DNA from 2 places in the Streptomyces sp. NPDC091280 genome. Region 1 is predicted to be linked to the other one. Evidence: riboswitches for the same ligand, from Rfam matches in the RefSeq annotation. Region 1 holds a riboswitch; the other holds the start of a gene.
What was found. A riboswitch is a leader RNA that binds a small molecule or an ion and turns the genes downstream of it on or off. The one in region 1 is predicted to bind cyclic di-AMP.

Region 1 (15,294 bases):
CATGAGCCCCTCCGACACCGAGGCCGAGCCCGGGACCGAGCCGGAACCGCCGGCCGGACCGTCCGACGACCTGCCGGCCACCGTCGCACCCCAGCTCCGCGCCCTGCGCCGCCGCGCCTCCCTCACCCTGGAGGCCGCCGCCCGCTCGGCCGGGCTCTCGCCCGCCCATCTCTCCCGGCTGGAGACCGGGCAGCGCCAGCCCTCGCTGCCGATGCTGCTGGCACTCGCCCGTATCTACGGTACGACAGTCTCGGACCTGCTCGGCGAGACGGTCACCGACCGGGAAGCCGTCGTACGCGCCGCCGACATGGAACCGACCCGCGCGGGCGGCTGGACGTACTGGCAGGCCGGCGCCCCCGGCCGCGGGATGCAGTCGCTGCGCGTCCGCATCCCCCACGGCTCCCAGGGCGACATCGTGCGCGTGCACCCCGGCGAGGAGTGGCTCCACGTCCTCACCGGCCGGCTGCGGCTGCGGCTCGGCGACACCGCGCACGTCCTCGGGCCCGGCGACAGCGCGCACTTCGACTCGCTCACCCCGCACCGGCTCGCCGCCGCCGACGAGAGCGGCGTCGAGGTCCTGTTCGTGCACACCCTGTTGCAGAGTCCCACGGCCGCCCTGTGCCTGGGCCCGATCACCGGAGAGACGTCATGAGCGGCAACAACATCGAGGACAGGTTCCCGCGCGCCCTGTGGGTACGGCTGCTCATCTACATCGCCGTGGGCCACCTCTTCGCGGCCTTCATCTACCTGTTGTTCTCGGTCGGCGCCAAGTAGCCCGCCGCGGGCGCCGGTTCAGTCGAGCAGGCGCTCGCGCAGCCGCTCCCGGATCTCCGGAGTGATCCCCAACCCCTGTTCCAGATAGGCGTCGACACTGCCCCAGGTCTCCTCGACGGTGTCGAAGGCCGCCGTCAGATACTCGGCGCGGGCGTCGAAGAGCGGGCTCAGCAGCTCCATCACCTCGGGGGTGTAGCCCGCCGAGGAGGGGTCGCTGCGCCGCACCTTGTAGCGGCGGTGCTTGGCGTTCGACTCCAGGTAGTCGGCGACGATCGCCTCGCGCTCCACCCCGAGGGCGAGCAGCGTCACGGCTATCGACAGGCCCGCGCGGTCCTTGCCGGCCGCGCAGTGCATCAGCGCGGGGACGCTGTCCTCGGCGAGCGCGTGCAGCACCTGGGAGTGCTCGGCGGTGCGCTCGGTGACGATCGTGCGGTACGAGGCGATCATCCGGTCGGCGCCCTTGCCGTCGCCGAGGACCTCGCGCAGCTGCTCCGTCTCGCCGTCGCGGACCATCTTCCAGAACTCGGAGCCGTCCGCCGGGTCGGACAGCGGCAGATTCACGTTGCGCACACCGGGCAGTTCGACATCGGGGCCCTCCAGCTTCTGGTCCGACGCGTTGCGGAAGTCGAAGACCGTGTGCAGGCCCAGCGAGCCGAGGAACGCGGCGTCCTCCTCGGTCGCGTGCGCGAGATGGCCGCTGCGGAACAGCACGCCGTGGCGCACCCTGCGGCCGTCCACCGTCGGAAGCCCGCCCACGTCCCGGAAATTGCGCACTCCGGACAACTCCGGCTCGGTCGACGGAATCTGCTGCGTCACGAGGGCTCCTCCCACTCGGCCCGGCGGCGCGGCTCACCGGCGGGCACCCTGTCGACGATACGACATGCACATCGCGCCCCGGAGGCCGTTGACGGCGCTGACCAGGGTCTCCCGCCGGGCCGGGCCGACCTCGCTCACCCGGACGTGTGAAGCGACTTTCCACAGGCCATGACTTCTCCCCAGACGTTGCCTCGCGGGTCCCGCACCCTTGATGATGTTGACGCTTGAGTGGACATGTTCGAATCTGTGAGGGACTTGATGCTGGAGACCGCCGAGAACGGCCGTACATGGGTGCTGTCCGGCCCCACGAGCAGTTACGCCGTCCATCTCACCGAACGCGACGAACTGCTCCATCTCCACTGGGGCCCCCGCATCGCACTCGCCGACGCCGAGGAACTCGCCGCCCGCCCGCTCCCCGGCGGCTCCTCCTTCGAGTCCCCGCTCGACGGCCGCGAGGAGTACCCGGTCGAGGGCGGCCCCCGCTTCGTCCGCCCCGCCCTGTCGGTGCGCACGGCCGAGCGGCGCGGCACCGAGTGGACCTTCGACGGCCACGAGACGGACGGCGACGAACTGCGCCTCCGCTTCCGCGACGCCGGACTGGCCATCACCCTGCACTACCGCACGCGCGGCGACGTCGTCGAGCGCTGGACCGTCCTCGACAACGACGGGACCGAGCCGCTGGAGCTGCTGCGCGCCGACTCCGCCACCTGGACACTGCCCGACCGGGAGGACTGGCAGCTGTCGCACGTGCACGGACGCTGGGCCGCCGAGTCACGACTCGTGCGCTCCCCCCTCACCTACGGTGAGAAGGTCATCGGCAGCCGGCGCGGCCACACCGGACACCAGTACCTCCCCTGGGTCGCGCTCGACACCGACGCGACCGAGGAGCGCGGCGAGGTCTACGGCTGCGCCCTCGGCTGGTCGGGGTCCTGGCGGATCGCCGTGGCCCAACTCCCGGACGCGCGCGTGCAGATCACCGGCGGCGCCGGGTACGACGAGTCCGGGCTGCTGAGCCTCGCGCCCGGGGAGTCCTTCACGACGCCCCTCTTCGCGGCCCTGTGGAGCGACGCCGGCTTCGGCGGCGCCAGCCGCACCTGGCACACCTACCAGCGGACGTACGTCGTGCCGGACGCCGACCAGGACCGCCCGGTGCTCTACAACTCCTGGGAGGCCACGCAGTTCGACATCTCCGAGGAGCAGCAGGAGGTGCTCGCGCAGCGCGCGGCGGCGGCCGGTGTCGAACTGTTCGTGGTCGACGACGGCTGGTTCGGCGCCCGCACCAGCGACCGCGCCGGACTCGGCGACTGGACCCCCAACCCGGACCGCTTCCCGGCCGGCCTCAAGCCGCTCGCCGACCGCGTCCACGCGCTGGGCATGCAGTTCGGCATCTGGGTCGAGCCCGAGATGATCAACCCGGACAGCGACCTCTACCGCGCCCACCCGGACTGGGTGCAGTACCAGGAGGGGCGCAGGCGCACGGAGTTCCGCAACCAGCTCGTCCTCAACCTGGCCCGCGAGGACGTCCAGGAATACCTGTGGGAGCAGCTCGACGGGCTGCTCTCCAGCGCCCCGATCGACTATGTGAAGTGGGACTTCAACCGCTGCTTCACGGACGCGGGCTGGCCCGGCGACGCCTATCCGCAGCGCCTCTGGGTCGACCATGTGCGCGCCCTGTACGCCCTGTTGGACCGGCTGCGGGAGGCCCACCCCGGGGTGGCCTTCGAGTCCTGCTCGGGCGGCGGCGGCCGGATCGACCTCGGCATCCTGAGCCGTACGGACCAGGTGTGGACCTCCGACAACACCGACCCGCTCGACCGGCTCGCCATCCAGCACGGCTTCAGCCAGATCCACCCCGCGCGCGTGATGGCCGCCTGGGTCACCGACAGCCCGAACACCCAGCTCAACGACCGGGTCAGCAGCCTGCGCTTCCGGTTCGTGAGCGCCATGGCCGGGGTGCTCGGCGTGGGCGGCGACCTCTCCGAGTGGACCGAGGAGGAACTCGCCGAAGCCCGCGAGTGGATCACCCTCTACAAGGAGATCCGGCCGCTGGTGCAGCACGGCGACCTCCACCGGCTGCGCCCGCCGACCGGCGGACTGAGCGCCGTGCAGTACACGCGCGGCGACGAGAGCGTGGTCCTCGCCCTGCTCCAGGCGCAGCACTACGGCGAGCCGGTCCCGGCGCTGCGGCTGCGCGGGCTCGACCCGACGGCGTCGTACGAATGCCTCGAAACGGGCGAAGTCCACCGTGGTGCCGTGCTGTTGCACCACGGGCTGCGGACCGGGCTGCACGGTGACCTCGATGCGACGGTTCTCCGGCTGCGTCGTATCTGAGCCTTCTACCCGAATTGCAGGCTTCGTCACAACTCGCTCTGGATTAAGGGAACCTGAGAGGTTGTACGTGAGCAGCGTCATATCCGTGACCGTACGTCGCTCGTCATGTTCACGTAATTGACATGCTTTTCCAGGGGAATTGAAGGCGAAGTCGGGTGGGAATTCACGGAGGGTGACTGTGAATTCCCACAGGAGATCACAAGAAACCCAAAACCGTGGAACCTCCTGCTTGTCCCGTTGCGTCTTCCTCGCTTACGTTCGCCACCAATCCGGACGGACGCCCAATCCTGCCGCCGACCGGACTCCGCACACACCCACCCGTATGCGGCAGGAGCGGGGGACCCACAGGTAGTACGCCTGTTCCGGTCTCCGGAACGGGCTTGGGGTAAAGCCGCGACCAGCGCGCGGCCGGGCATCTCCAGCCCGCACCCGACAGCTCACCCCGCAGGCGCCGGAGAGGAATTCGCCATGCCCGCGAAGGGTAAGCACCGCCGTCCCAAGTCCCAGCGCCTCACCCGCTCGATAGCCGTGGCCGGAACCGGGGGCGCCGCGCTCGCCCTTCCGCTCATGGGAGCCGGCGGCGCGCACGCGGCCACGTCGACCTCCGTTCCGGAAAAGGCCGTTCAGTCCGTTCCGGCGGCCGAGAAGTCGGTGACGCGGAAGGCGGCCACGGCGAAGACCGAGGGCGTCAGGACGTATTCGGTGAAGGCGGGCGACTGGCTCGCGAAGATCGCCGACGAGCAGGACGTCACCGGCGGCTGGAAGAAGATCTACCAGGACAACCGCGAGGCGATCGGCTCGGACCCGTCGCTGATCCATCCCGGCCTGAAGCTGTCCCTCGGCGGGAAGGCCACCACGGACACGGACGCGAGCACCACCAAGTCCTCCAGCGGTTCCTCGACTTCGTCGTCCAAGTCGTCTTCGTCGTCTTCCTCGTCCTCTTCCTCCTCGTCGAAGAAGGACACGTCGGCGACGCAGAGCTCCGACACCACCAGCACCGCCGGTGGCTACACCCTCCCCGTGACCGGCGGCACCATCGGTACCGGCTACCACGTCGCGGGCAGTATGTGGTCCAGCGGCTATCACACGGGTGTCGACTTCGTCGTCCCGACCGGCACCACCGTCAAGGCGGTCGCCGCGGGCACGGTCGTCTCGGCGGCCTACGACGGCGCCTACGGCAACGAGGTCGTCATCCGGCACGCGGACGGCGAGTACTCGCAGTACGCCCACATGTCGCAGCTGTCCGTCTCGGCCGGCCAGACCGTGACCGAGGGCCAGCAGATCGGCCTCTCCGGCGCGACCGGCAATGTGACCGGCCCGCACCTGCACTTCGAGATCCGGACCACGCCGTACTACGGCTCGGACGTGGACCCGGTCGCCTACCTCCGCTCGCACGGCGTCACCGTCGGCTGACTCGGTCGGCCGACTCGGGAGGCCGGGGCTGAGACCGTTCCCGGGGTCAACGTCCCTGGCCAGGGGCTTATTCCGACTTTGGACAACCCTTTACAAGTGGCTTATCTCACCGCCCGTCAACCCCATATTACGATCGCGTAGGTCACACTCCAGGGTGAACTATGGTTGCCGTGGCTAACGATTCGAAGAGTGACAACAGATCAGTGATCGGGTCGTACGTGGCGGTGGGGGACAGCTTCACCGAGGGCGTCGGCGACCCCGGGCCCGACGGGGCGATGGTCGGCTGGGCCGACCGGTTCGCGGTACTGCTCGCGGACCGGCGGCCCGAGGGCGACTTCGCGTACACCAACCTCGCGGTACGCGGGAAACTGCTCGACCAGATCGTGGCCGACCAGCTCACCCGGGCCAAGGAGATCGGCCCCGACCTGGTCTCCTTCTGCGCGGGCGGCAACGACATCATCCGTCCTGGCACCGACCCCGACGAGGTCGCCGAGCGCTTCGAACGCGCGGTCGCCGACCTCACCTCCGCGGTTGGCACCGTCCTGGTGACGACCGGCTTCGACACCCGCGGTGTGCCGGTCCTCAAGCATCTGCGCGGCAAGATCGCCACCTACAACGGACATGTGCGGGCCATCGCCGACCGCTACGGCTGCCCGGTGCTCGACCTGTGGTCCCTGAAGACGGTCCAGGACCGGCGGGCCTGGGACGACGACCGGCTCCACCTCTCTCCCGAGGGCCACACGCGCGTGGCGCTCCGCGCCGGTCAGGTCCTCGGCGTCGAGGTCCCGGCCGACCCGGACCAGCCCTGGCCGCCGCTCCCGCCGCGCGGCCCGCTCGACGTCCGCCGCGACGACGTGCACTGGGCGCGCGAGTACCTGGTGCCGTGGATCGGCCGCCGCCTGCGCGGCGAGTCCTCCGGCGACCACGTCGAGGCCAAGGGCGCGCTGTCGCCCGACGACATCAAGACACGGATCGACTGGGTGGCCTGACAGCCCGACGCATACGGCTGCCGTGCCGAGACACCCACCACCGCTCGGCACGGCGAACCACCTGCCCCGCCCGCACGGGGGCCGGACCGACGCGCTCCCGGTGTGCTCGGCCCGGGACGCGTCCGGGGTGTCCGGGAGCGGCGCGCCGAACAGCACTGCCCTAGCGCCTTGCGCGGATTCGGCAGCGGGTTTCGTCGCAGGCGAGTGTCAACCACGTAGGAGGCGGAGCGACTCGCCCCGGGTGAACCGCCCGGGACGTGTGCGGGGCGTTCTGGAGTGACACGCGGAGCGACCCGCTCCCGGTGTGCTCCGCCCGGGACGTGTCCGGCGCGTGCCTGAGGTGTCGTGGAGCGGCACGCGGAGCAGCGCGGCCCTGCTTGCGCGCGGATTCGGCCGCAGTCTTCGTCGCCGGCGTGCGCCGACCAGGTGGAAGGCGGACCGACCTGCCCTCGGTATGAACCGCCCGGGACGGGTCCGGGGGGAGTCCGGGAGCAGTACGCGGAATGGCACGGCCCTCCTCGCGCGCCGACTCAGCCGCGGTCCTCGTCACCCACCAACCCGTGTCGACGTCCAAGACGGCGGGCCGAACCCCCCGTACGGCTCAGGACGCCGTCAACGCCGCCCGTTCCAGGCCGAGTTCGCGGGCCAGTGCCTCGTCGACCCACTCCAGGGCCCGGGTCCGGGACACCGCGCCCGCGTACGCCGTCATCTGTACCGCCAGGCCGTCGAGGAGGGCCGTGAGGCGCAGGGCCGCGGCGTTCGGGTCCGCGCAGTCGAACTCGCCCGCGATCACACCCTCGGCGACGACCTCCGCGAGCGCCCGCTTCCACTGCCGGTCGAGATCGCGCGTCACCTCCAGCAGCGCCGGTTCGCGCAGCGCCGCCGCCCAGCCCTCGATCCACAGCCGCCAGCCCTTGGCCTGCCCGGTCGGCGCGTACCAGCGCAGCGCCGCCCGCAGCCGGCGCAGCGCGGTCGTACGGCGGCCCAGCAGTCTGCGCAGATGCGCGAGGTCGTCCTCGGCGGCATGGGCGAACGCGGCGGCGACGAGCTTCTCCTTGGTCGAGAAGTGATAAAGCACCAGCGCGTTGCTCACCCCGAGCGCCGAGGCCACGTCGGCGATCCTGACCGCCGCCACGCCCCGCGCCTCGATCTGTTCGACGGCGGCCCGCAACAACTCCGCCCGCCGCTCCGCCACGTCCAACCGCACTCTCGCCACCCGAACACCCTATTCCGTGTCCCGCGAGAACGTCGGCCCCTGCCTCACCGGTACCAGCCGAACCGCTCCGCGATGACCGGCAGCCGGTCGGCGACGATCGCGTGCGCGGCGGCACGCGGGGTCGTGCCGTCGGCCTCCGCGCGGGCCAGCATCAGCTCGATCAGGGCGCGCATCGAACGCCGGGTGTGGGCGAACGCCTCGTCCGCGTCCGCGCCGATGTCGCCGAACAGGGTCCACCACCACCAGGCGTTCGTCCCGGAGTTCACGACGACGTCCGGCAGTACGACGACCCCGCGCGCCGACAACAGTTCCTCGGCCTCCGGCAGCACCGGCATGTTGGCCGCCTCGACGATCCACCGGGCGGTGACCGACCCCTGGTTCGTGGTGTCGACCGCGTACGACACCGCGGCCGGAACCAGCACCTCCGCCTCGACGGACAGCCAGTCCCCGCCCGGGAGTTCGCGGTCGCCGGGACGAAGGACGGCCCGGTCCACGGTGCCGTACGCGTCCCGCGCCGCGAGCAGCGCGTCCACGTCGAGTCCGGCCGGGTTCACGATCGTGCCCTTGACATCGGCGACGGCCACCACTGCCAGCCCCGCGCGCGCGAGGAACCGCGCCGTCGCCCCGCCCATGGTGCCCAGGCCCTGCACGGCGACCCGCGTCCCCGCATACGGCACACCCGCCCGGTCCAGCGCGGCGAGCACCGACTCGGCCACCCCGCAGCCGCCGACCAGTTCGTCGAGCCCGATCCCGTCCACCTCGACCGCGAACGCGTCCGCGAGCCGCCGCCGCGCCGCCACCTCGTCGTCGAGCAGCGGATACACGGCCTGGATCGAGGACACGAGCCCCGCCTCCGCGGCGGCCCGGTCCACCAGATCCTGACTGAGCCCGAGGTCCTCGCCGGTCGTCCAGAAACTCTCGACGTACGGCCGCATGGCCCGCAGATAGCGGACGAGGAGGCCGTACGACACCGGGTCCTGCGGGTCGCAGTCGATGCCGCCTTTGGCGCCGCCCAGCGGGATGTACCGGCCCGCCGGGTCGTAGTGCAGCGCCTCCTTCATGGTCATGCCGCGGGCCAGGCCCGCCACCTCGTCGAGGGTGCAGCCCGGCCGCATCCGCAGTCCGCCGCTGGACACACCCCGCACCAGCCGGTCGACGACCAGGAAGCCCTGGCGGCCGGTGACGTGGTCGGTCCAGGTGAGCGACATCAAAGGGGCGGTCATACGGACTCCTCGCGGCAGGGGCCGACAGGACGGGTGCCGAAGCGCGTACCGGACGGCGGTTACTGAACGGCGAGTCAGTATGGGAAGCGGCGCCGGGTCCTGTCAACGCATGACCTGATTCCGCGCCGCGCCGTCAACCCTGGGGCCGGAACTTTGGTCTTTCCTTGGAATACCGGCCCCGCCCAGCCGATCCACCGGCGTTGTCACAGGGGTCGACCATAATGGAAAGCCTGACCGACTCCACCTGGAGGGACCGTGACCGGAATCCGTACCCTGAGCTCCGGGCTCCGCGCGTTGCAGCCCGCGGCCTTCGGCGCGGACCCGAGCGGCGAACGCCTGGCCCGCATCCGCAGATCGCCCCACTTCAAGGACGGGGTCTTCCAGAACCCCGGGGGCAACACGAACGTCCGCCCCTCCGGCGGCGCGATGCGCGGCATGGGCAAGGCCTACCTGGACAAGGAGGCACGCGTCCACCGCGCCCCCGACGGCACGCTGCCGGTGCACGCCACCACCCTCGCCGACCTGGCCAGGCCCGCCGCCACCGGGCTGCGCCTGACGTGGATGGGCCACTCCAGCGTCCTCGCGGAGATCGACGGCCACCGGGTCCTCTTCGACCCGGTCTGGGGCGAGCGCTGCTCCCCGTTCCCGTTCGCCGGCCCCAAGCGGCTGCACCCGGTGCCCCTGCCGATCGCCGCGCTCGGACCGGTCGACGTCGTGGTCATCTCGCACGACCACTACGACCACCTGGACATGCCCACGATCAAGGCGCTGGCCGACACGGACACCCTGTTCGCGGTGCCGCTCGGTGTCGGCGCCCACCTGGAGCACTGGGGTGTCTCGCCCGAGCGGCTGCGCGAGCTGGACTGGCACGAGGAGACCCGGGTCGGCGGTCTCACCCTGACCGCGACCCCGGCCCGCCACTTCTGCGGCCGGGGCCTGCGCAACACCCAGCACACCCTGTGGGCCTCCTGGGTCGTCGCCGGTGACGAGCACCGGATCTACCACAGCGGCGACACCGGCTACTTCGAGGGCTTCAAGGACATCGGCGCCGCGCACGGTCCGTTCGATGCCACGATGATCCAGATCGGTGCCTACAGCGAGTTCTGGCCCGACATCCACATGACACCCGAGGAGGGCCTGCGCGCCCACCTCGACCTCCAGGGCGGGCAGGCGCACGGGGTGCTGCTGCCCATCCACTGGGCCACGTTCAACCTGGCGCTGCACGCGTGGGCCGAGCCCGGTGAGTGGACCGCGGACGCGGCGGAGGCGGCGGGCCAGGCAGTGGCCACTCCGCGCCCGGGCGAGCCCTTCGAGCCCGGCGCCGAGCTGTCGACGGACCGGTGGTGGACACCGTTCGAGGGCACGCTCGCGCGGCCCTGGCGGAGCGCGGAAGCGGAACCGGTCGGGGTGGAGCCGAAGGCGGCGGCGAACGCGGCGGAACTCGACCTGGCCAACGAGCGCTGACGGGGACGGGCGGGCGACCGGCCGGCCCGGAGGGAGCCGGGCGGGAGCGCTCCGGCCAGTGCGGCGAGCGGGCGTCGGCGGGTTCGCAAGACCCCGCCGACCTTGCGGCCCCGCCTGGCCTGCCGGTTCCGCCAGTTCCGCCGGTCCCGCCTGGCTGGTCCCGCCGATGTCACGTCACCGCAGGGCGGCGAGCCGGCGTACCCCCGTGTAGGCCCCCGTCATGAGTGAGAGCACCAGCAGCGGGAGCCCCAGGAAGATCACCGGGTTCACCCAGCCCGGCACCAGCTCGGTGCCCACGCCGCCCGACGTGACGCACTGCGAACTGACCGGCAGCGTCAGCCGCGTCACCACGTGGTCGCCCGCCGCGCCCCGGGCCGCGCACATCTGGTCCGGGTCCAGGATGTAGAACCCCGACATGGCGCCCCACGCGTACGCGCCGAGCACGGCCGAGCCGGTCAGCGCCGCCACCAGCCCGCAGGTCCCGGGGCTCGGCAGCCGCCACCATCCGTCGACCGGCCGCCGGTGCCAGGCCCGCCAGGCGAGCGCCACGGCGGTGGCCACGCACGCGAACGGTGTCACGAACGGCGAGAGCACCAATATCAGAAACAGAAGAGACGCCACTCCTGTCCGGACAGCACCCGGACAGGATCGGTTCCGCACGCTCGGCGCAGACCCTCCGGCGGACACTGCCCGTGACGTACCGGCAGCGTGACGGAGGAGGGAGCGGATCGGTCGAAATCGCCCGGTCGGACCGAGTCCCGGGTCCCGAGGCGGGCGGGCGGCGGAGCCGGGCGGCAGTGAACTCCCCGCGCCCCGACGCCCGTTCGTGACCGCTTCCGATCAGGGGCGATCGATTCTTTGTCCTTCTTCGGCATCCGGTCGCGCGGGTTATCGGTCTGCCGTGCGAGGCCTCATACCAGAGCGGGACGCTCCCCGTGGGACTTTGTCAACTGCCCACCGCACCTGACGCGTTGACGACTACTGTGAGTGTCCGCCGGGCGACGCGGGGCCGATTTTTTCGGCTCTCCCGACCGGCACCGCGATGGCGTATGCCCGAATCGCGCACCCCGCGCGAGCCAACAGGTCCGACGCACCAGTACGAGGACGCCGATGTCTCAACTCCGTGCACCGGCCGCACGCGCAGACCGCCGTGAGGGCGGCCGGCACGGGCGACCGGCCGCCCGCCCCGTGCCCGCGCTGCCCGAGACGCACATACGATCCCACCTCCTGCGCCTCGCCGTGCTGCCGGCCGTCGCGGTCGCGCTGAGCGCCAGCGCGGCCGTCCTGTTCACCGTCCGCTCCACCGGAGCGCACACCAGCCTCACCTTCTGGGGCGTCCTCGCCGGAGCCACCACGGTCACCTGCGCCGGCATCCTGATCGCCGCCGTGGCCGCCGGCCGCGCGGCCGGTTCCATCAGCGACCGCATCGGCACGCTGCGCCGCGACAGCGCGCGCGGGGAGGCCGAGCTGCGCGACCTGGTCGAGGCGCTGCGCCGCGGTGAGGGCCCGCCCCAGCGCAAGCCGCGCCGCCGGCCGCCGGGCGACGCCGACGACTTCGACCTGCTCGCCGCCGACCTGGCACGCGCCCACGACGGCGCCGTCACCGCCGTCGTGTCCGCCTCCCAGCTCTCCAGCCAGGCCGGCAGCGAACAGAAGGTCGAGGTCTTCGTCAACCTCGCCCGGCGCCTCCAGTCCCTGGTGCACCGGGAGATCTCCATCCTCGACGAGCTGGAGAACGAGATCGAGGACCCCGACCTGCTCAAGGGCCTCTTCCACGTCGACCACCTCGCCACCCGCATCCGCCGGCACGCCGAGAACCTCGCCGTCCTCGGCGGCGCCGTCTCCCGCAGACAGTGGAGCAACCCGGTCTCCATGACCGAGGTGCTGCGCTCCGCCATCGCCGAGGTCGAGCAGTACTCGCGCGTCAAACTCGTGCCGCCCATCGACGGCACCCTGCGCGGCCACGCCGTCGCCGACGTGATCCACCTGCTGGCCGAACTCGTCGAGAACGCCACGGTGTTCTCCGCCCCGCACACCCAAGTCCTGCTCCGCGCCAACCTCGTGACCTCGGGACTCGCCATCGAGGTCGAGGACCGCGGCCTCGGCATGCCCGTCGGCGAACAGAGCCGGATGAACACCCTGCTCACCGACCCCGACCAGGTCAACGTCGCCAGCCTGCTGGCCGACGGCCGCATCGGCCTGTTCGTGGTCTCCCAACTCGCCCGCCGCCACGGCATCCACGTCCGCCTCCAGACCAACATCTACGGCGGCGTACAGGCCGTACTCGTCGTGCCGCAGGCCTTGTTGGGCACGGCACCGGGCGCCGCCGGAGTCATGGGACAGGCGGAGGACACGATGGGCGGGGGCCGCCCGCTCGCGCCTCCGCAGCAGCCCCCACTGGACGGGACGCAGGCCGGGACCGGTATCGCGCGTGAGGCCGAGAGCGGTCGGCCGACGGCCGGTCGCCGGGGCGCGCCCGAGACGACGCCCGCCGGGCCGGGGCGGCACCAGCGCGAGTCCGGGACACCGGGACGGCACCAACGACGGGCCCCCGCGCAGCCCGCCGCGCCGGTACCGAACGGCAGCGGACCGGTGCCGTTGCCGATGCGCGGCGCCCACACCGAGCGAGCCAATCCGGCGGAGGCCGTCCCCGGCATCCGGCCCGACGACCGGCACACCGTGGCGACCAACACCGCCACACCGCCGGTCCCGCGAGGCGGCGCGGTGCGCGGCACCATGGGCAAGCCGCCCCAACTGCCCCGCCGCCGCGCCCAGGAACACATCGCCCCGCAACTGCGCGACGGCCCGGCCCCCCGCCCGGACTCCGAACACCCCGCCGGCCACGACCCGGACCTGATGGCCGCCTTCCAACGCGGCATCGGCCTCGCGGAGGCCCAACAGCACATGGAGGCGGGGGAGTCGACGGAAGGGGGCGACGTGGCTTCGCCGAACACGGGTGTCCCGCATGCCGAGGTGCCACATCACATGGACCGGGCGCCCATGGAGTCGACCCGCACGGAGTTCCCGCACACGAACGGCGTGCACACAGGCACCGGCACCGACCACTTCCTCCTCGCCGAGCACCCCCAGATGCCGCCCCTCACCCTCGCGCCCCACCTGGACGCGGCACCCATAGCCGAGGCGCACGCGCACGCGCCCGGTCACGATCTCACCGCCCGGCACGACGGGAGCGCATCAGCCGGATGACCTCGTACGCCCCCACCCCCACCCGCGCTCCCGCAGAACTTCGTAACCCAAGGAGTCGATCCACCATGGCGAGCGACGCGCCGACCGGCCATGTATCCGATCTCGACTGGCTGATGAGCGGCCTCGTGCAGCGCGTACCGCACACCACCAGCGCGGTCCTGCTCTCCTGCGACGGCCTCGTGAAGTCGGTCCACGGCCTCGACCCCGACAGCGCCGACCACATGGCGGCCCTGGCCTCCGGCCTGTACTCCCTCGGCCGCAGCGCCGGTGTGCGCTTCGGCGAGGGCGGGGACGTCCGGCAGGTCGTCGTCGAACTCGACTCGACCCTGCTGTTCGTGACCACCGCGGGCTCCGGCACCTGTCTCGCCGTGCTGGCCGGCCGCGAGGCCGACGCGGCCGTCCTCGGCTACGAGATGGCGATGCTGGTCAAGAGCGTCCGCCCCTACCTCGTGACCGCGCCCCGCCAACACGCCGTCGAATCCCCTGCGATGAGGCCTTGAGCGTGGCGACGGCCGGCGACGGGCCCTGGTTGGACGACGCGGCCGGACGTCTTGTGCGCCCCTTCACGGTCAGCAACGGCCGTACCCGGCCGTCCATCGCGCTCGACCTCCTGTCGCAGGTGATGGCCACCGGATCCACCCCCCTCGGCTACCTCGGCCCCGAGCACGCGCAGGCGCTCGACCTGTGCCGCGCGCCCGTCTCGGTCGCCGAGGTCGCCGCCCACCTGAAGCTGCCGGCGGTGGTCACCAAGGTGCTGCTGTCGGACCTGGTCGACTGCGGGGCGCTGACCACCAAGCCGCCCGAGTTCCACCACAACCCCACTGACCGGTCTCTTCTGGAGGCAGTGCTCGATGGACTACGACGACAGCTCTGACTACGAGAGCGGCCACGATCCCTTCCCCACCGCGCTGAAGATCCTGGTGGCGGGTGGTTTCGGCGTCGGCAAGACGACCTTCGTCGGCGCGGTGAGCGAGATCGCGCCGCTCAGCACGGAGGAGCTGCTCACCACGGTCAGTGCCGCGACCGACGATCTCGAAGGCATCGAGAACAAGGTCGAGACGACCGTGGCGATGGACTTCGGCCGGATCACCCTCGACCCGCAGCACACGCTCTATCTGTTCGGCACCCCCGGGCAGGAGCGGTTCTGGTTCATGTGGGACGAGCTGTCCGAGGGCGCGCTCGGCGCGGTCATCCTCGCCGACACCCGCCGCCTTGAGGAGTGCTTCGCCGCCGTCGACTTCTTCGAGCAGCGCGGCCTCGGATTCATCGTCGCCATCAACGAGTTCGACGGTTCCTACCGCTACGACCCCGAGGAGGTGCGGGCCGCCATAGACCTCGACCCCGGGATCCCGGTCGTGCGCTGCGACGCGCGGATCTCCAGCTCCGGCGTGCAGACCCTGCTGACCCTCGTACGCCACCTCATCGAACACACCCCGGCGCACGCGCCGAGTCACGGTGCCCACACATGAGCTACGACCCACCGCGTCCGGCCGGTCGGCTGCTGCTCACGCCCGAGGACAAGGAGGCACCCCAACGGACGCGGCGGCTAAGGGGGTTGGGCCTGGGCAAGCACCCGGACCCGGCGCTCGACGCCTTCGCGGACCGGCTCGCCGAGCTCACCGGGGCGCCGTACGCCATGGTCAACTTCATGGACGAGAACCGGCAGTTCTTCGCCGGTCTGCACACGCCGGGCGGTACGGAGCCGCCCCGGGCCGCGAAGGGACGGGAGCACGCCAAGCCCGAGGTGGGCCGGCAGTTGGCGCGCGACTACGGGTTCTGCCCCCATGTGGTGGTCCGGCGCAAGGCGTTGGTGCTGGAGGACGTCTGCGACTATCCGCGGTTCGCGGGCAATCCGGTCGTC
Region 2 (15,294 bases), on a different contig from region 1:
TGTCAAGGTTCTTTACAGTGAACTGACCTGGAGGGCGCGGGAATTCGGCGTGGGCCGTCCCGGGTCAGTGGTGGTGCCCGTGGTCCTCGTGCTGCTCGCCGTGCTCGGGCGAACCGCCCATCATCCGCAGCATCGCCGGGCCGCCGCTGCGCAGGAACCGTACGACCAGACTGGCGGCCAGCAGCAGGAAGGCGATGTTCAGCCAGGTCGTGTAGTTCCAGGTGATCCCGTCGTCCGGGATCCTCGCGTCGGCCTGGTCGGGGATCAACCCCAGCCCGCCGAAGGCGAATTCCACGACATAGCCGGCGAAGGCCATCGCGGCGAAGAAGGTGACCAACAGGAAGCCGGCCGTGCGGGCGCCGTAGTACTTCCGGTAGATGTTCAGGATCGGCAGGATCAGCAGATCGGCGTAGAGGAAGGCGATCACCCCGCCGAAGCTGATGCCGCCCTTCCAGAGGACCACCGCGAGCGGCACGTTGCCGATCGAGCAGACGAAGGTCGCGACGGCCACCAGGGGGCCGACGAGCGGGCCGACCAGCTTCGCGGCGAGCGGGTGGTCCGCGAGGAAGAACGTGTGCCAGAAGCCGTCCGGCACCCAGGCGGCGATGGCCCCCGCGATCAACAGGCCCGCCACCAGGTCGCGCAGGATCGCCGCCCACTCCATCACGAAGATGTGCGCGACGGACGTGAACCCGTCCCGCGAGAACAGCCGTCGGACGAAGCTTCCCTCGCCGCCGATCGACATGTCCATCGCGGCATGTCCCTCCATGGATCCGGCCAGCCCGCGCTCGGCCTGCTCCCGCGCCTGGTCCAGCAGTCGCCGGCGCAGGAAGAGCCGGAACAGCACGGCGAGGACGACGATCATGATCGGTCCGCCGACGAACTCGGCGGCGGTGAACTGCCAGCCCATCAACAGGGCCAGGATCACGCCGAGTTCGACGACCAGATTGGTGGAGGCGATCTCGAAGGCCATGGCCGCGGTGAAGTTCGCGCCCTTGCGGAACAGGGAGCGGGCGAGTGCCACGGCCGCGTACGAACAGGACGACGAGGCCGCACCGAGCCCGGCGGCCAGCGCGAGCGTGCGCGGCCGGTCGTCACCGAGCAGCCGTACGACCGTCGACCGGCGCACCACCGCCTGCACGACGGCGGAGAGCGTGAAGCCGAGGACGAGCGCCCAGGTCACCTCCCACGTCATCGAACCGGCAATGGACAACGCGTGCCCGATCGCTCCCATGAACCGCCCCTCTCCGGAGTGCGCCTGGCCCGGACTATACCCCTAGGGGGTATTGAGCGCACGTGAGGTGACGGTGGTGGCGCGGCGTGGGGTGTGGGGTGTGGGGTGTGCCGGGCGCGTGAGTGCCGTACGCACTCACGCGCCCGGACGTCAGTTCGCCGGGCGGCGGATCACCGCGACGTCCCTGGGGGAGAGGAGCGGGAAGCCGTCCTCGCCCGCGGTGCCGACCAGGAGTTCGCCGGACAGGCCCGTCAACGGCACTGTGCGGTCGGTGCGGTTGACCAGGAACAGGTAGCGGCTGTCGGCGTCGCGGCGCACCGTCAGTTCGACGTCTCCCCGTGCTCCGTCCGGGAGTTCGCTGCCGACGCTGGCCGGTGCCAGCAGCTGGGGGAGGAGGCCGGTGAGGCCCTCGCGGCCCAGTCGGGTGGAGACGTAGGCGGCCGAACCGCCGCCCACCGTACGGCGGGTGACGGCGGGGCGGCCGGCGTAGGCGCCGCTGCGGTAGTGGGCCAGCACCTCCACCTCCGGGTCGGTCACCGTGATCCGGTCGGTCCACAGGGAGCCGTCGGCGGTGCCGTCGAGGTCCAGCTCGACCGTGTCGCCGTCGAGCAGCGGGCCGAACTCCTCGATGCGGATGCCCAACAGGTCGCGCAGGGCGCCCGGGTAGCCGCCGAGCCAGATGTGGTCGTTCTCGTCCACGACACCGGAGAAGTACGTGGAGACCAGGTGGCCGCCCTGCTCGACGTAGCGCGTGAGTTCCTTGGACAGGGCCGCCGGGACCATGTGCAGGACGGGTGTGATGACCACGTCGTAGCGGTCGAGGGCGGTCTGCGCGGTGACGACGTCGGCCCGTACGCCGAGGTCGAGGAGGGCGGAGTACCAGTCCAGCGCCTCCTGGCGGTAGTCGAGCCGGTCGGTGGGGTGCGAGTCCTGCTCGCTGGCCCACCAGGACTCCCAGTCGAAGACGATGCCGACCCGGGCCGTCTCCCGGTCCGTGCCCGCGATCGGGGCCAACGTCCGCAGGGTGCGGCCGAGTTCGGCCACCGCGCGGAAGACCTCGCTGTCCGCGCCGGCGTGCGGGACCATCGCGGAGTGGTACTTCTCGGCACCGGCCGCCGACTGGCGCCACTGGAAGTAGCAGACGGCGTCCGCGCCGTGCGCGACGTGCAGCAGCGAGTCGCGGGCCAGGTCGCCGGGGCGCTTGGCCACGTTGACGGGCTGCCAGTTGACCGCGCTGGTGGAGTGCTCCATCAGGAACCACGGGCGTCCGGCGGAGATCCCGCTGACGAGGTTCGCGGAGAAGGACAGCTCGTCGCGGTCCTGCGAACCGGGCGTCACATAGTGGTCGTTGGAGACGAAGTCGATCTCGGCGGCCCAGTCGGCGTAGTTCATGCCCTTGGTGTTGCCCATCACCATGAAGTTCGTGGTGACCGGCACGTCCGGCGTGATCTCGCGCAACAGGTCGCGCTCCGCGCGCAGATGGTCCTTGAGCGCGTCGGAGGAGAAGCGCTTGAAGTCGAGCTGCTGGGTCGGGTTCGGGAACGACGCGGCCAGCCGGGGCGGCAGTATCTGCTCCCAGTCGCTGTACCGCTGCGACCAGAAGGCCGTGCCCCAGGCCTGGTTGAGCGTGTCGACCGTGGCGTAGCGGGCGCGCAGCCAGTCGCGGAAGGCGCGGGCCGCGTCGTCGGAGTAGTCGTAGATGTTGTGGCAGCCGAGCTCGTTGGAGACGTGCCAGGCCACCAGCGCGGGGTGGTCCGCGTAGCGCTCGGCCAACTTCCGTACCAGGCGCAGCGCGTGCTCGCGGAAGACCGGCGAGGTGGGACGCCAGTGCTGACGGCCGCCGGGCCACAGGGTCTCGCCGGAGGCGGTCACCGGCAGGATCTCCGGGTGCTCCGTGCTCAGCCACGGCGGCGGGGACGCGGTCGCGGTGGCCAGGTCGACGCCGATGCCGCCCGCGTGCAGCAGGTCCATGACCTCGTCGAGCCAGCCGAAGTCCCATACGTCCCGGCCGGGTTGGATGCGGGCCCAGGAGAAGATCCCCAGCGAGACGATGTTGACACCGGCCTCGCGCATCAGCCGGATGTCGTCGTCCCACACCTCGCGAGGCCACTGCTCCGGGTTGTAGTCGGCGCCGTAGGCGAGGCGGGGCGTGGCGTCACCGTCCGGCCCGTGCCGCAGGTTGGACAGGAGGGTGGAGATCATGGCGGTCCTTCCGGAACTGCACGGGTGGGACGAGTCGATGGTGGATCCGGGCCGGCCGCCGCCGGGCGAGTGCTGCCCGGCGGCGGCTCCCGAGAAGGTGCCGGTCAGGTGCGACCGGCTACTTCGAGCGGGTCACTTGGAGACCGTGAAGCCCTGCTCGTTGCCGTACTTGATGGAGGCGTCCTGCCAGCTCTTCAGACCCTGGGCCAGCGTGGTGCCCGAGATGTAGGCCTTGCCGACGGTGTCGTTGAAGATCGAGTTGGCGTACTGCTGGAAGGGCAGGTACGACCAGTCGGAGGAGACCTCGGCCGCGGACTGGGCGAAGATCTGGTTGGCCTTCTGCCCGCCGAAGTACGCGAACTCCTTGTTCAGGAACGCGGAGGACTGGAGCTGCGCCTTGGTCGCCGGGAAGGCGCCCTGGTCGACCCGGGTCTGGACACCGGCACCCGAGTTGGCGTACTCGACGAACGCGTAGGCGAGTTCCTTGTTCTTGCCCAGCGCGGGCAGGGTGAGGGAGCTGCCGCCGTTCTCCGCGCTGGCCTTGGCGCCCGCGGTCCACTGCGGCATCGGCGCCGCGCGCCAGTCGCCGGAGGCACCGGCCACACCGCTGACGAAGTTGGCGGGCATCCAGGCACCGGTGGTCAGGGTGGCGATGGTGCCGTCACCGAGGCCCTTGTACCAGTCGTCGGTCCAGCCGTTGATGGGCGAGACGAGCTTCTCGTCGAGGAGCTTCTGCCAGGTGTCGGTGTACTTCTTGGCGCCCGCGTCCTCGAAGTTGACCGTCACCTTGGTGCCGTCGACCTTGTAGGGGCGCGAACCGGCCTGCCACAGCATGCTGGTGGTGAAGCCCGCGTCACCGGCGTCGTTGGCGATGTACGCCTTGGGGTCGGCCTTGTGCAGCTTGCGGGCCGCGTCGACGTACTCGTCCCAGGTGGTCGGGACGGCGATCTTGTACTTGTCGAAGACCTTCTTGTTGTAGAACATCGCCATCGGGCCCGAGTCCATCGGCAGGCCGTAGACCTTGTCGCCGTCGCTCACCGCGTTCCACGGGCCGGCCGTGTACTTGGAGGCCAGCTTGTCGGCGCCGTAGGGGGCCAGGTCGGTGAGGCCCTTGGTCAGGGAGTACTGGCTGACCGCGAAGTACTCGACCTGGGCGACGTCCGGGACGCCCTTGCCGGCCGAGATCGCGTTCGACAGCGCGGTGTAGTGCTTGTCACCGGACCGGTCGCTGACCAGGTTGATCTTGACCTTCGGGTACTTCTTCTCGAAGTCGGCCGCGACCGTCTTCAGCGTGGGCTCCCAGGCCCAGACCGTGACCGTGCCGCCCTTCTTCAGGGCCGCCTGGATGTCCGAGGCGGAGACGGCCTTGGTGCTGGAGCTGTCGTCGTCCGAGCTGCCGCACGCGGTCGCGCCCAGGGAGAGGACGGACAGGAGGGCGAGGCCGCGCAGCAGGCGGCCGGTGGTTCTGCGCATGGAGGTGCTTCCACTTCTTCGTGGTGGGACTTTTCGAGGGTTGGGTTATTCCTTGACGCTTCCGGCCGCGAGACCGGACTGCCAGTACTTCTGGAGCAGCAGGAAGGCCGCGATCAGCGGCACGATGGTGAGCAGCGAACCGGTGATCACCAGGTTGAAGATGACGTCACCGCCGATCGTCTGGGCCTGCGAGTTCCAGGCGTCCAGGCCCAGGGTCAGCGGGTACCAGTCGGGGTTCTTGAGCATGATCAGCGGCAGGAAGTAGTTGTTCCAGGTCGCGACCGTGGTGAACAGCAGGACCGTGACGACACCGGGGGCGAGCAGCGGCAGCGAGACCTGGAAGAAGGTGCGGATCTCGCCCGCTCCGTCGATCCGGGCGGCTTCGAGGAGTTCGCCGGGGATGGCCTCGGTGGCGAAGACCCACATCAGGTACAGGCCGAACGGCGACACCAGGGACGGGATGATCACCGCCCACGGGGTGTCGGTCAGGCCCATCTTGCTGAACATCAGGAACGTCGGCACCGCGAGGGCCGTACCGGGGACCGCGACGGCGCCGATGACCACGGCGAAGATGCCGCGCTTGCCGGGGAAGTTGAACTTCGCCAGCGCGTAGCCGCCGAGGATCGCCAGGAAGGTGGCCCCGCCGGCGCCGAGCACGACGTAGAGCAGGGTGTTCAGCAGCCACCGTACGAAGATGCCGTCGTGGTAGGTGAACGTGTCGTGGATGTTCGACCAGAGGGCGAAGTGGTGCGCGAACCACAGGCCGTTGGAGTCGGCGAGCCCCGACTGGGTCTTGGTGGAGCTGATGACCAGCCAGATCAGCGGCACCACGGCGTAGACCATGATCAGACCGGTGAGAACGGTCAGCAGCACGCTGCGCCTGGGGCGCCCGGGGCTGTGCTTCTTGCGGGGGGTGCGCAGCCGGGGCGCGCTCCGGGAGCCGCCGCCGGACGGTGCCGTCGCCGAGGCGGAGGCGGTGGTGACGGGGGTGCTCATGGTCAGGCTCCCTTGCGCATGCCGCGAAGCTGCACGACATAGGCGATGACCATGGTGATCAGGCCCATGATGATCGCGACCGCCGCGGAGTAGTTGTGCTGCTGGCCGTTGAAGGACAGCGAGTACGTGTAGAAGTTCGGGGTGTAGTCCGTGGTGATGGCGTTGCGCGCGATCGGCCGCAGGATGCTCGGCTCGTTGAAGAGCTGGAAGCTGCCGATGATCGAGAAGATCGTCGCGATGACCAGCGCGCCGCGGATCGCGGGGAGCTTGATGGCGGTGATGACGCGGAACTGCCCGGCGCCGTCGATCTCCGCGGCCTCGTACAGCGAGTTCGGGATGACCCGCAGCGCGGAGTAGAAGATCAGCATGTTGTAGCCGACGAACTCCCAGGTCACGATGTTGCCGATCGACGCCAGCACCAGGTGGGTGGAGAGCGGGTCGGGCAGTGTGACGCCGAAGGCGCTGTTGATGTCGCCCACCAGACCGAACTGGGTGCCGTACATGAAGCCCCACATCAGGGTGGCGACCACCGCGGGCACGGCGTACGGCAGGAAGATCGTGATCCGGAAGAAGTCCCGGCCGAAGAGCCGGCCGCTGTCCAGGGCGAGGGCCACGAACAGGGCGATGCCGAGCATGATCGGCACCTGGACCAGCAGGAACAGCGAGACCCGCTCCAGGGAGGACCAGAACTGGTCGTCCTGGAAGGCCTGGGTGTAGTTGTCCAGGCCGACGAAGTGGTTTCCGCCGATGAGCTGGTCCCGGTACAGGCTGAGATAGATCGAGTACACGATCGGAGCCAGGAAGACGAAGGCGAAGACCGCCGCGAAGGGGCCGATGAAACCCCACCCGGTCCAGGAGCGGCGGTCCCGTTTGGCCGTTGGCCGGACCGGGGGCCGTGTCTCGGCCACGGGGGGCTGAAGCGTCGTCATGTAGTTCCTCGCTCGTCCATCTCGGAACCGGCGTCACACGCCGTCGCGATGGTTGCGTAAACATCCAGGTCCGAGACGGTCTCGGCCTGTTATGTTTACGTAAACATCTGATGGCGGCATGTCTACACTGCCCCAATGTCGGTGGTCAAGGGCCGTTTGGTGAAACGTGCCCCACGCAATCGGATCGATAGGGGAGGGAGACGGGTGGACACAGCGCAGAGTGCCTCGGCCGGCACCGAGGAGCCCCGCAGACGCGGCGGAAAACGGTCCGTACGGCGCGCCCCGAGCGCGTCCATGGCCGATGTCGCACGACTGGCCGGCGTTTCCTCGCAGACCGTGTCGCGGGTGTCCAACGGTTACGCGGGTGTGAACGAGGAGACCCGGCAGCAGGTTCTCGCCGCCATGAAGGAACTCGGCTACCGGCCCAACAGCGCGGCCCGCGCCCTCAAGCGCGGTGAGTTCCGCACCATCGGCGTGATCACGTTCAACCTCTCCACCACCGGCAACATGCGCACCCTGGAGGCCATCGCCACCTCCGCCGCGCACGAGGGCTACGCCGTCACGCTGCTGCCGGTCGCCGTCCCCACTCAGGACGAGGTGCGCGGCGCCTTCTCCCGGCTCGGCGAACTCGCCGTGGACGCCGTCATCGCGATCATGGAGGTCCACCTCCTCGACGCGGCGACCATCTCGCTGCCGCCACACGTCCAGGTCGTCGTCGCCGACTCCGACGCGGGCGACCGCTACAGCGTGGTCGACACCGACCAGAACGGCGGGGCACGCGCGGCCGTACGCCATCTCCTCGACCTCGGCCACCGCACCGTCTGGCACCTCGCCGGACCCCAGGAGTCCTTCGCCGCCCAGCGCCGCGCCGACGCCTGGCGCGCCGAACTCACCGACGCGGGACGGCCCGTGCCCGCCGTGGTGCGCGGCGACTGGTCCGCCGAGTCCGGCTACCGCGTGGGCCTGGACCTCGCCCAACAGACCGACTGCACAGCGGTGTTCGCGGCCAACGACCAGATGGCCCTGGGCCTGCTGCGGGCCCTGCACGAGCGCGGGCGGCGCATCCCCGAGGACGTCAGCGTGATCGGCTTCGACGACATCCCCGAGGCCGGTTCCTTCCTGCCGCCCCTGACCACCGTCCACCAGGACTTCGCCGAGGTCGGCCGGCTGTGCGTGCAGGGTGTGCTGCGGCGCATGCGGGAGCGCGGCGACCAGCACGGCACCACCCTGGTGCCGACCGAACTCGTGGTGCGCGCCAGCACGGCGGCGCCCGCTCTCGCCGGGGACGAGTAGCGGGCGCGGGATCGCTCCGGCCCGCCTGAACGGGCGGGCCGGACAAGGGAGTTGCTCAGGCCGTCGTCTCCGGGCGGCCGGGCCGGGACCAGTGGGTGTGGAAGCTGCCGGAGCGGTCGGTGCGCCCGTAGGTGTGGGCGCCGAAGAAGTCGCGCTGCCCCTGGAGCAGGGCGGCCGGCAGCCGTTCGGCGCGCAGCGTGTCGTAGTGCGACAGCGCGGCGGAGAACGCCGGGACCGGGATGCCCCGGCGGGCCGCCGAGGCGACGACCTCGCGCCACGGGACCTGCGCGTCGCCGATCTCGCGCGCGAAGGTCTCCTCGCCGAGCAGGCTGACCAGCCCCGGGTCGGCCGTGTAGGCGGCGCGGATGCGGTTCAGGAAGGAGGCGCGGATGATGCAGCCGCCGCGCCAGATCCCGGCGACCGCGGCGAGGTCGATCGACCAGCCGTACTCGGTGGCCGCGTCCTGGATCATCTTCCAGCCCTGGTCGTAGGCGATGACCTTCGAGGCGTACAGCGCCTGCTCGACCTGGGCGGTGAAGCGCTCGGCCTCGGTGCGGCTGAGCGGGGGAGTGGTGCCGCCGGGCAGCCCCCGGTAGGCGGCGCGCAGGTCCGCCTGGCTGGAGGAGGCGCGGGCGAAGGTGGCCTGGGCGATGGCGGTGACCGGCGAACCCAGCTCCAGTGCGGTCTGCACGGTCCAGCGCCCGGTGCCCTTCTGGCCCGCCGCGTCCTTGACGATGTCGACGAACGCCCCGCCGGTCTCCGCGTCGGTGTGCGCCAGGACCTCGGCGGTGATCTCGATCAGGTACGAGCCGAGCCGCCCCTCGTTCCAGCGGCGGAAGACGTCCGCGATCTCGGCGGGCGGGTAGCCGCCGACCTGGCGCAGCAGGTCGTAGGCCTCGGCGATGAGCTGCATGTCCGCGTACTCGATGCCGTTGTGCACCATCTTCACGAAGTGCCCGGCGCCGTCCGTCCCGATGTGCGTGGAACAGGGCTCGCCGTCGACCTTCGCGCTGACCGACTCGAACATCGGACCCAGCACGGCGTACGACTCCGCCGAGCCGCCCGGCATGATCGACGGGCCGTTGAGCGCGCCCTCCTCGCCGCCGGATACCCCGGCGCCGACGAAGTGCAGGCCCTGTTCGCGCAGGGCGGCCTCACGGCGGCGGGTGTCGGCGAAGTGCGCGTTGCCGCCGTCGATGATCATGTCGCCGGGCTCCATCAGCGCGGCGAACTCGTCGATGACGGCGTCGGTGGCCGGACCGGCCTGCACCATGATCATCAGGCGGCGGGGGCGTTCGAGGGCGGCCACGAACTCCTCGGCCGTCTCGGCCGGGACGAAGGCACCCTCGTCGCCGTACTCCTTCATCAACTCGTGGGTGCGGTGCGGCGAGCGGTTGTGGACGGCGACCGTGTAGCCGTTGCGGGCGAAGTTGCGGGCCAGATTGCGGCCCATCACACCCAGGCCGGTGACGCCGATCTGCGCGGTGGCGTCGGCGGCGGAGCTGTTCGGTGCGGATGCGTTCATGGGGTGCCTGTTCTCCGAATTGGTGACGTGGCGGGTCGGCGCGGGGCGCCCATGACCGCTGGTACGTGCGCGATGGCGGATTGACTCGAAATTCCGCGTGATTGGGAGCGATCTTGTCGACCGCCGCACGGCGCGGACCGCCGGATGCGAAGATCGCTGCCCTGGGAGGGAGCGGCCATGGGCGAGACACGGGTGCGGTGCGCGACGTTCAACGTGCTGCACGGTCAGCTGATCCGTCCCGACGGCCGTCCGGCGGCCACCCGCCCCGAGGACCCCGCGGAGCCCCTCGCCGAGGCCGTCGCGTCCCTGGACGCCGATGTGCTGGCCCTCCAGGAGGTCGACCGCTTCCAGGAACGCTCCGGCCGCCTCGACCAGGCGGCGGTCGCCGCCGAGGCGCTGGGCGCCCGCGACTGGCGCTACGCGACGGCCCTGCACAGCCGTTTCGTACCGGACCGCGGCTGGGTAACCGACCCGTCCCAACCCGCGCTGCGCGTCCACGGCCCCGACGCCCTGGAGCCCGAACTCCCTTCCCAGGGTGTCGCGTTGCTCACCCGGCTGCCGGTCCGCGAATGGCGGGTGCTACGGCTCTCCCCGGGCCCGCTGGCCGTGCCGCTGAGGGTCGCCGGGCGGGCCGCTCCCGTGCTGGCCCGCGATCAGCCCCGGGCCGCGCTGGCCGCCGTACTGGAAGGCCCGCAGGGGCCGTTCACCGCGGTGGCGGTGCATCTGTCCTTCGTGCCGGGCTGGAACATCGGCCAGCTCCGCGCCGTGCGCCGCTGGATCGAGGAGCTGCCCCGACCCCGGGTGCTGATGGGCGACTTCAACTTCTTCGGCGCCCTTCCCCGGCTCACCCTGAACGCGACCGCGCCACGCGGCTGGCGGAGTGCGGCCCGGCAGGCGACCTTCCCCTCGCACCGGCCGCTCGTCCAGCTCGACCACATCATGACGGCGGGGCTCGGCGCGGACGCGGTGGGGGCGGTGGACGTGCCGCGGGCGGAGATCTCCGATCACCGGCCGCTGGTGGTGGACCTGTCGCTGTGAGTCAGTTCCACAGCGGGTAGGTCACGGTGTGCTGGAACTTGTCCGGCCGCGCCCCGGGGTACGTGAGGGTGATCTCGCCGTACTGCCGCAGCCCCGGATGCCGCTTCCAGGTCTGCGCGGAGTCCAGCCGCACGGTCACCGGGAAGGAGTGGAACCTGCCTGCCGCGCAATAGGGTTTGCAGTCGTTCACCACGTTCACGCCCGTGGCCGTCGCGGAGTCGGCGTTCCAGTCCGTCCAACGCAGCTGTGTCAGACGGCTGTTGCCGTCGCCGCAGGCCAGCATGAAGTCGGTGGGACGCACCTCGGGATGCCACAGGCAGTCGACCAGCACGGTGTCCCGGAACTGCCGGTGGGCGGTCACCGGCGCCGTGTCCTGGGCCGCCGACGAGGTGCCGACGGCCGGCCCGAGCAGGGCGGCGGCACAGAGCGTGACGACTCCGACCATGGTGTGCTTGTACATGTCCGCTCCCGGCCGCCCGATCGTCCTCGTCGCCCCGCACCCGCACCGGCGGTGGCCCGCCTGCCGGGGCGCGGTCGTCGTGTCCCTCTCGACGCTACGACCGTGCTCCAGGATGCACCACTCGTACGGGCCGCCGGCACGGTTGGCCGGGAGTGATCCGAGGTGTGCGGTCGGGGCCGGGAAATGCCCGGCCCCGACCGGATCACGCGGGGCGTACGGCGCCCCGGATGGCGGCGGAACCGGCGTAGAAGATCGACTCCTCGCGGATCGGAGTGCCGGGGCTCGGCGCGTGGATCATCAGTCCGTTGCCGGTGTAGAGGCCGACGTGGTCGACGCTGTCGTAGAAGAAGATCAGGTCGCCGGCGCGGATGTCCGTGAGCGGGACGAGGGCGCCCGAGCCCGACTGTTCCTGGGCGGTGCGCGGGAGCAGGACGCCCGCGGCCTTCCAGGCGGCCTGGGTGAGGCTGGAGCAGTCGTACGCGTCCGGTCCCGCCGCGCCCCACAGGCAGGGCCTGCCGATCTGTGCGCGCGCGAAGGCGAGGGCGGTGGCGGTCTTGCTCTGGGTGCCGGCGTCCGGTGCGGTGGGGGCGGGAGCGGGGATCACCGCGACGGGCGCCGGGGCCTGGACCGGAGGGAGCGTGACTTCCGGCGCCGGGGGCGCGAGCGTGGGGGCGACGGACGGTGCCGCGGCGAACGAGACCTCGGGGGCGGGGGCGGTCGGCTGCCACTGCTGCTCCGGCGGGCGCCAGGACGGCTCCGGCGCGGGCTGCCAGGCGGGCTGGGGCGAGGGCTGCTGCGGGATCAGCGGTATCTGCCCGGTGGACCAGACCGGTTGCTCGGCCACGACCGGCATCTGCCCCGTCGACCAGAGCTGTTGCTCGGTCACCGCAGGGAACTGACCGGTGGACCAAGTCTGTTGCTCCGCCACCACCGGCATCTGGCCGGTCGCCCAAGGCTGTTGCTCGGTCACCACGGGCATCTGGCCTGTCGACCAGGGCTGTTGCTGGGTCACCACGGGCATCTGCCCCGTGGACAACGCGGCCTCCGGGGTGGACCAGGCCGTCTCCGGGGGCGGCCAGGTGGCGCCCGTCGGCGTGGCCTCGGTGCGCGGCGAGCCGATCGACGGGAGCAGATCCAGGCTCGCGGTGAGCGGGTCGAACGCCGCCGCGGGGGCGGTCGCGAACTGCTGTGGTGCCATGACGCGCGAGGCCGGCATCTCGACGGCCGGAGCGGGCGGTACCGGCGGCAGGTCGAGGACGGTCGCCGTCGGCGTCTGCGCCATCTGGGCCTGAGCCATCTGTGCCATCTGGGCGAGCTGCGACATCTGCGGCGGCTGCGGTGCTTGCGCCTGCGGCACCTGCGTCTGCGTCATCTGTGCCAGCTGCGGCATCTGTGCCGTCATGGGCGACTGCTGAGCCTGCGGTGCGGCGGGCGGCAGCGCGGCGATGGGTGCCGGGGCCGACTCCGGTGCGGAGGGCGTGAGTTGAGGTGCGGTGGTGGTGCCCATGGTCAGCTCGGCCATGGCGCGGCCGGACTGCGCTTCGAGCGCACGGCCGGCGCCCTCGGGCTCAGGACGCCGTTCGGGCCGCTCGGAGCGTTCGGGGCGGGACTCGGCCGGGCGGGCCTGCGCCCTGCCGGGCGGCAGGGCCGCCGGTACGGTCGGGCCCAGCTGGGTGCGGGCGCGGTCGAACAGCTGCCGGGTGACGGCTTCGACGGCGGGGTCGGAAGGACGTGACGCGCTGGGGCGGGATTCGACGCGCTTGCGCGGTTTCCCCGACATCGCACGCGTGGCGTTGTAGGTCCCGGTGGCCGTCTCGGCCCTGTCGTAAAGGGAGTTGATCCGCCGCTGGACTTCGTCACGGCTGGGTCGGTCTTCCACGGTGGGGCCACTGCCTCCGGTGCGCGTACCTCGTTCTGCCGGCATGGCAGACGTGCTCCTTCCGTATCGCGCCTACCGGGTTAGCTGTCGGGTTCGGGCGGCGATCACGGAAGGTTTGCCCTACGACCCTTGCCCACAGGGGCAGTTGGGTCGATTCACCCCAAGTCGGTTGGGTCCCCGGCTCCGGTTGCCGCGAGCGGCGCGCCGGACTCAACGCAAGCCGCGCGGCCCGGCGCTGATCGCCGGAGTAGGTCGTACGGCCTGAGCGTCAACTTAGCCAACGTGTGTGCCTCGTGTGAAGGTTGAAGCGCGATATGTCCGATACGTTTTTGTGACCTTTACCTCGCCCTGGTGCACCGAAGGGCCGGGTGGCCGCCGGGTCGGGTGATCCATAAGAGGTCGCTATGAATTTCTGGGACGGTTGAACACACCGGGTTCCGGCTCCGTATTGGGTCGGGGGATTTCCATGCCGGGACGAGCCGGGCCGACCGATACGCGTAGGAGCAACTTCCTTGGCACGCAACACGCGCAGACGCCCCACGGGCGCACGACGCGCGACGATGGCAGCAGTCGCCCTGATGCTGGGCGGCGGAGGACTGGTGGCGGCGAACGTCTACGCGTCGGCGTCCGAAGGCGGTTGGGGCGGTGACTCCGCCCAGCAAGGGTCTCCGGACGCGGCGTCGCGCGGCGCGACGATCGACTGCCCGGACATCGGCACCCAGTTGACGACGGTGCCCGCCGGGGCGAAGACCGACGTCGACAAGGAACTCGCGCTTCTGGACCAGCAGATAACCGAGGCCTACCAGAAACTCCAGGACTCCAGGGACGCCATCCGGCAGGACGCGTCCTTCGCCGACAACGCGATCATGAATCCGCTGAAGGAGAAGCGGGCCGCGACCATCGGGCGGATCGACGACGCCATCGGGCGCGTCGGGGACCGGCCGCAGGGACTCGACGCGCTCGCCGCGTGCACCCTGATCGCACCCAAGAACGACACCGGCGACCAGGGTGACCAGGGTGGCGACGGCGGCGATCAGAGCGCCGGTTCCAGCGCGAGTGCCAGTGCCGGCGGCCAGGGCGGTCAGGGCCAGCAGGGCAACGGGCAGTCCACCAACGGGCCCGTCGCCTCGGACTACGCGGACATCACCTCCGTACAGCCGAACGTGAACGCTCCGCAGGAGCAGGCCAACGCCTCGCGCGGTACGTTCGTCACCGCCTGCGGGGTGAACGCCAACGGCCTGTTCAACTCGGACAACGTGATCGTCGCGCCCGGTGTCTCCAACGGCGCGCACCACTTCCACGACTACATCGGCAACCAGTCCAACAACGCCTTCGCGAGCGACCAGGATCTGGCGAACGCCGACACGAGCTGTGAGAACCCGGGCGACAAGTCCACTTACTACTGGCCCGTGTTGCGCCTCCAGAACGGCAAGCAGGAGAGCGACGCCGACAAGCCCGGCGGCGGCACCGAGGGCAACTCCGGTGAGATCGTCACGGCCAAGCAGGTCACGCTGACCTTCGAGGGCAACCCGCAGAGCAAGGTCGTCGCGATGCCGCGCCTGCTACGCATCATCACCGGCGACGCGAAGGCCTTCGTCAACGGCCCGGCCAACGCCAACGCCTCCTGGAGCTGCACCGGGTTCGAGGACCGGCAGCTCAAGGACAAGTACCCGCTGTGCCCGGCGGGCAGCGACGTGGTGCGCACCTTCAAGTTCCAGAGCTGCTGGGACGGCCGCAACATCGACAGCGCCAACCACCGCACCCACGTGGCCTTCGAGGCCGCGGACGGCGCCTGCCCGGCCGGCTTCGAGGCCATTCCGCAGCTGGTGCAGCGGATCGTCTACGCCGTCGACGCGCCGAGCCTCCAGGACGGCGGCAAGACGACCCCGCTGTTCGCGGTGGACTCCTTCCCCGAGCAGCAGCACAAGCCCGTCACCGACCACGGCGACTTCATCAACGTCTTCGACGAGGGCCTGATGAACGACATGGTCACCTGCATCAACAACGGCCAGAAGTGCGGCGCCGGCACGGACAACGACCCGGGATCGGGCGGCGGTTCGGGCAACGGTGGTGGCAATGGCGGCGGCAACGGCAACGGCAACGGCAATGGTGCGGGCGGCGGTTCGGGTGAGCCGCAGGAGTCCCCGACGGCCACTGAGTCCGCTACGCCGACGGCCACCGCGACCGCGTCCGACGAGCCCGCGGGGAACGGCGGCAACGGCGGGAATGGTGGGAACAGCGGAAACGGCGGCAATGGCGGCAACG

Region 2: another riboswitch for cyclic di-AMP. It lies ahead of ACIQPR_RS22870 (NlpC/P60 family protein); the one in region 1 lies ahead of ACIQPR_RS08100 (peptidoglycan DD-metalloendopeptidase family protein).

What each region holds. Positions count from the first base shown of each region.
Region 1 is NZ_JBIVUZ010000002.1:331,593-346,886, forward strand. Features, by position in the region: gene ACIQPR_RS08080 (helix-turn-helix domain-containing protein) at 2-652, shown strand; gene ACIQPR_RS08085 (DUF6126 family protein) at 649-774, shown strand; gene ACIQPR_RS08090 (tyrosine-protein phosphatase) at 793-1,590, opposite strand; gene ACIQPR_RS08095 (alpha-galactosidase) at 1,849-3,921, shown strand; cyclic di-AMP (ydaO/yuaA leader) riboswitch at 4,223-4,385, shown strand; gene ACIQPR_RS08100 (peptidoglycan DD-metalloendopeptidase family protein) at 4,390-5,334, shown strand; gene ACIQPR_RS08105 (SGNH/GDSL hydrolase family protein) at 5,538-6,323, shown strand; gene ACIQPR_RS08110 (TetR/AcrR family transcriptional regulator) at 6,925-7,539, opposite strand; gene ACIQPR_RS08115 (Glu/Leu/Phe/Val dehydrogenase dimerization domain-containing protein) at 7,584-8,762, opposite strand; gene ACIQPR_RS08120 (MBL fold metallo-hydrolase) at 9,018-10,226, shown strand; gene ACIQPR_RS08125 (hypothetical protein) at 10,401-10,787, opposite strand; gene ACIQPR_RS08130 (sensor histidine kinase) at 11,337-13,433, shown strand; gene ACIQPR_RS08135 (roadblock/LC7 domain-containing protein) at 13,499-13,933, shown strand; gene ACIQPR_RS08140 (DUF742 domain-containing protein) at 13,936-14,307, shown strand; gene ACIQPR_RS08145 (GTP-binding protein) at 14,285-14,902, shown strand; gene ACIQPR_RS08150 (GAF domain-containing protein) at 14,899-15,294, shown strand, end outside.
Region 2 is NZ_JBIVUZ010000007.1:374,691-389,984, reverse strand. Features, by position in the region: gene ACIQPR_RS22915 (permease) at 65-1,234, opposite strand; gene ACIQPR_RS22910 (beta-galactosidase) at 1,385-3,436, opposite strand; gene ACIQPR_RS22905 (ABC transporter substrate-binding protein) at 3,569-4,909, opposite strand; gene ACIQPR_RS22900 (carbohydrate ABC transporter permease) at 4,955-5,905, opposite strand; gene ACIQPR_RS22895 (carbohydrate ABC transporter permease) at 5,908-6,834, opposite strand; gene ACIQPR_RS22890 (LacI family DNA-binding transcriptional regulator) at 7,039-8,127, shown strand; gene gndA (NADP-dependent phosphogluconate dehydrogenase) at 8,183-9,652, opposite strand; gene ACIQPR_RS22880 (endonuclease/exonuclease/phosphatase family protein) at 9,830-10,690, shown strand; gene ACIQPR_RS22875 (hypothetical protein) at 10,692-11,150, opposite strand; gene ACIQPR_RS22870 (NlpC/P60 family protein) at 11,353-13,074, opposite strand; cyclic di-AMP (ydaO/yuaA leader) riboswitch at 13,083-13,241, opposite strand; gene ACIQPR_RS22865 (DUF1996 domain-containing protein) at 13,590-15,294, shown strand, end outside.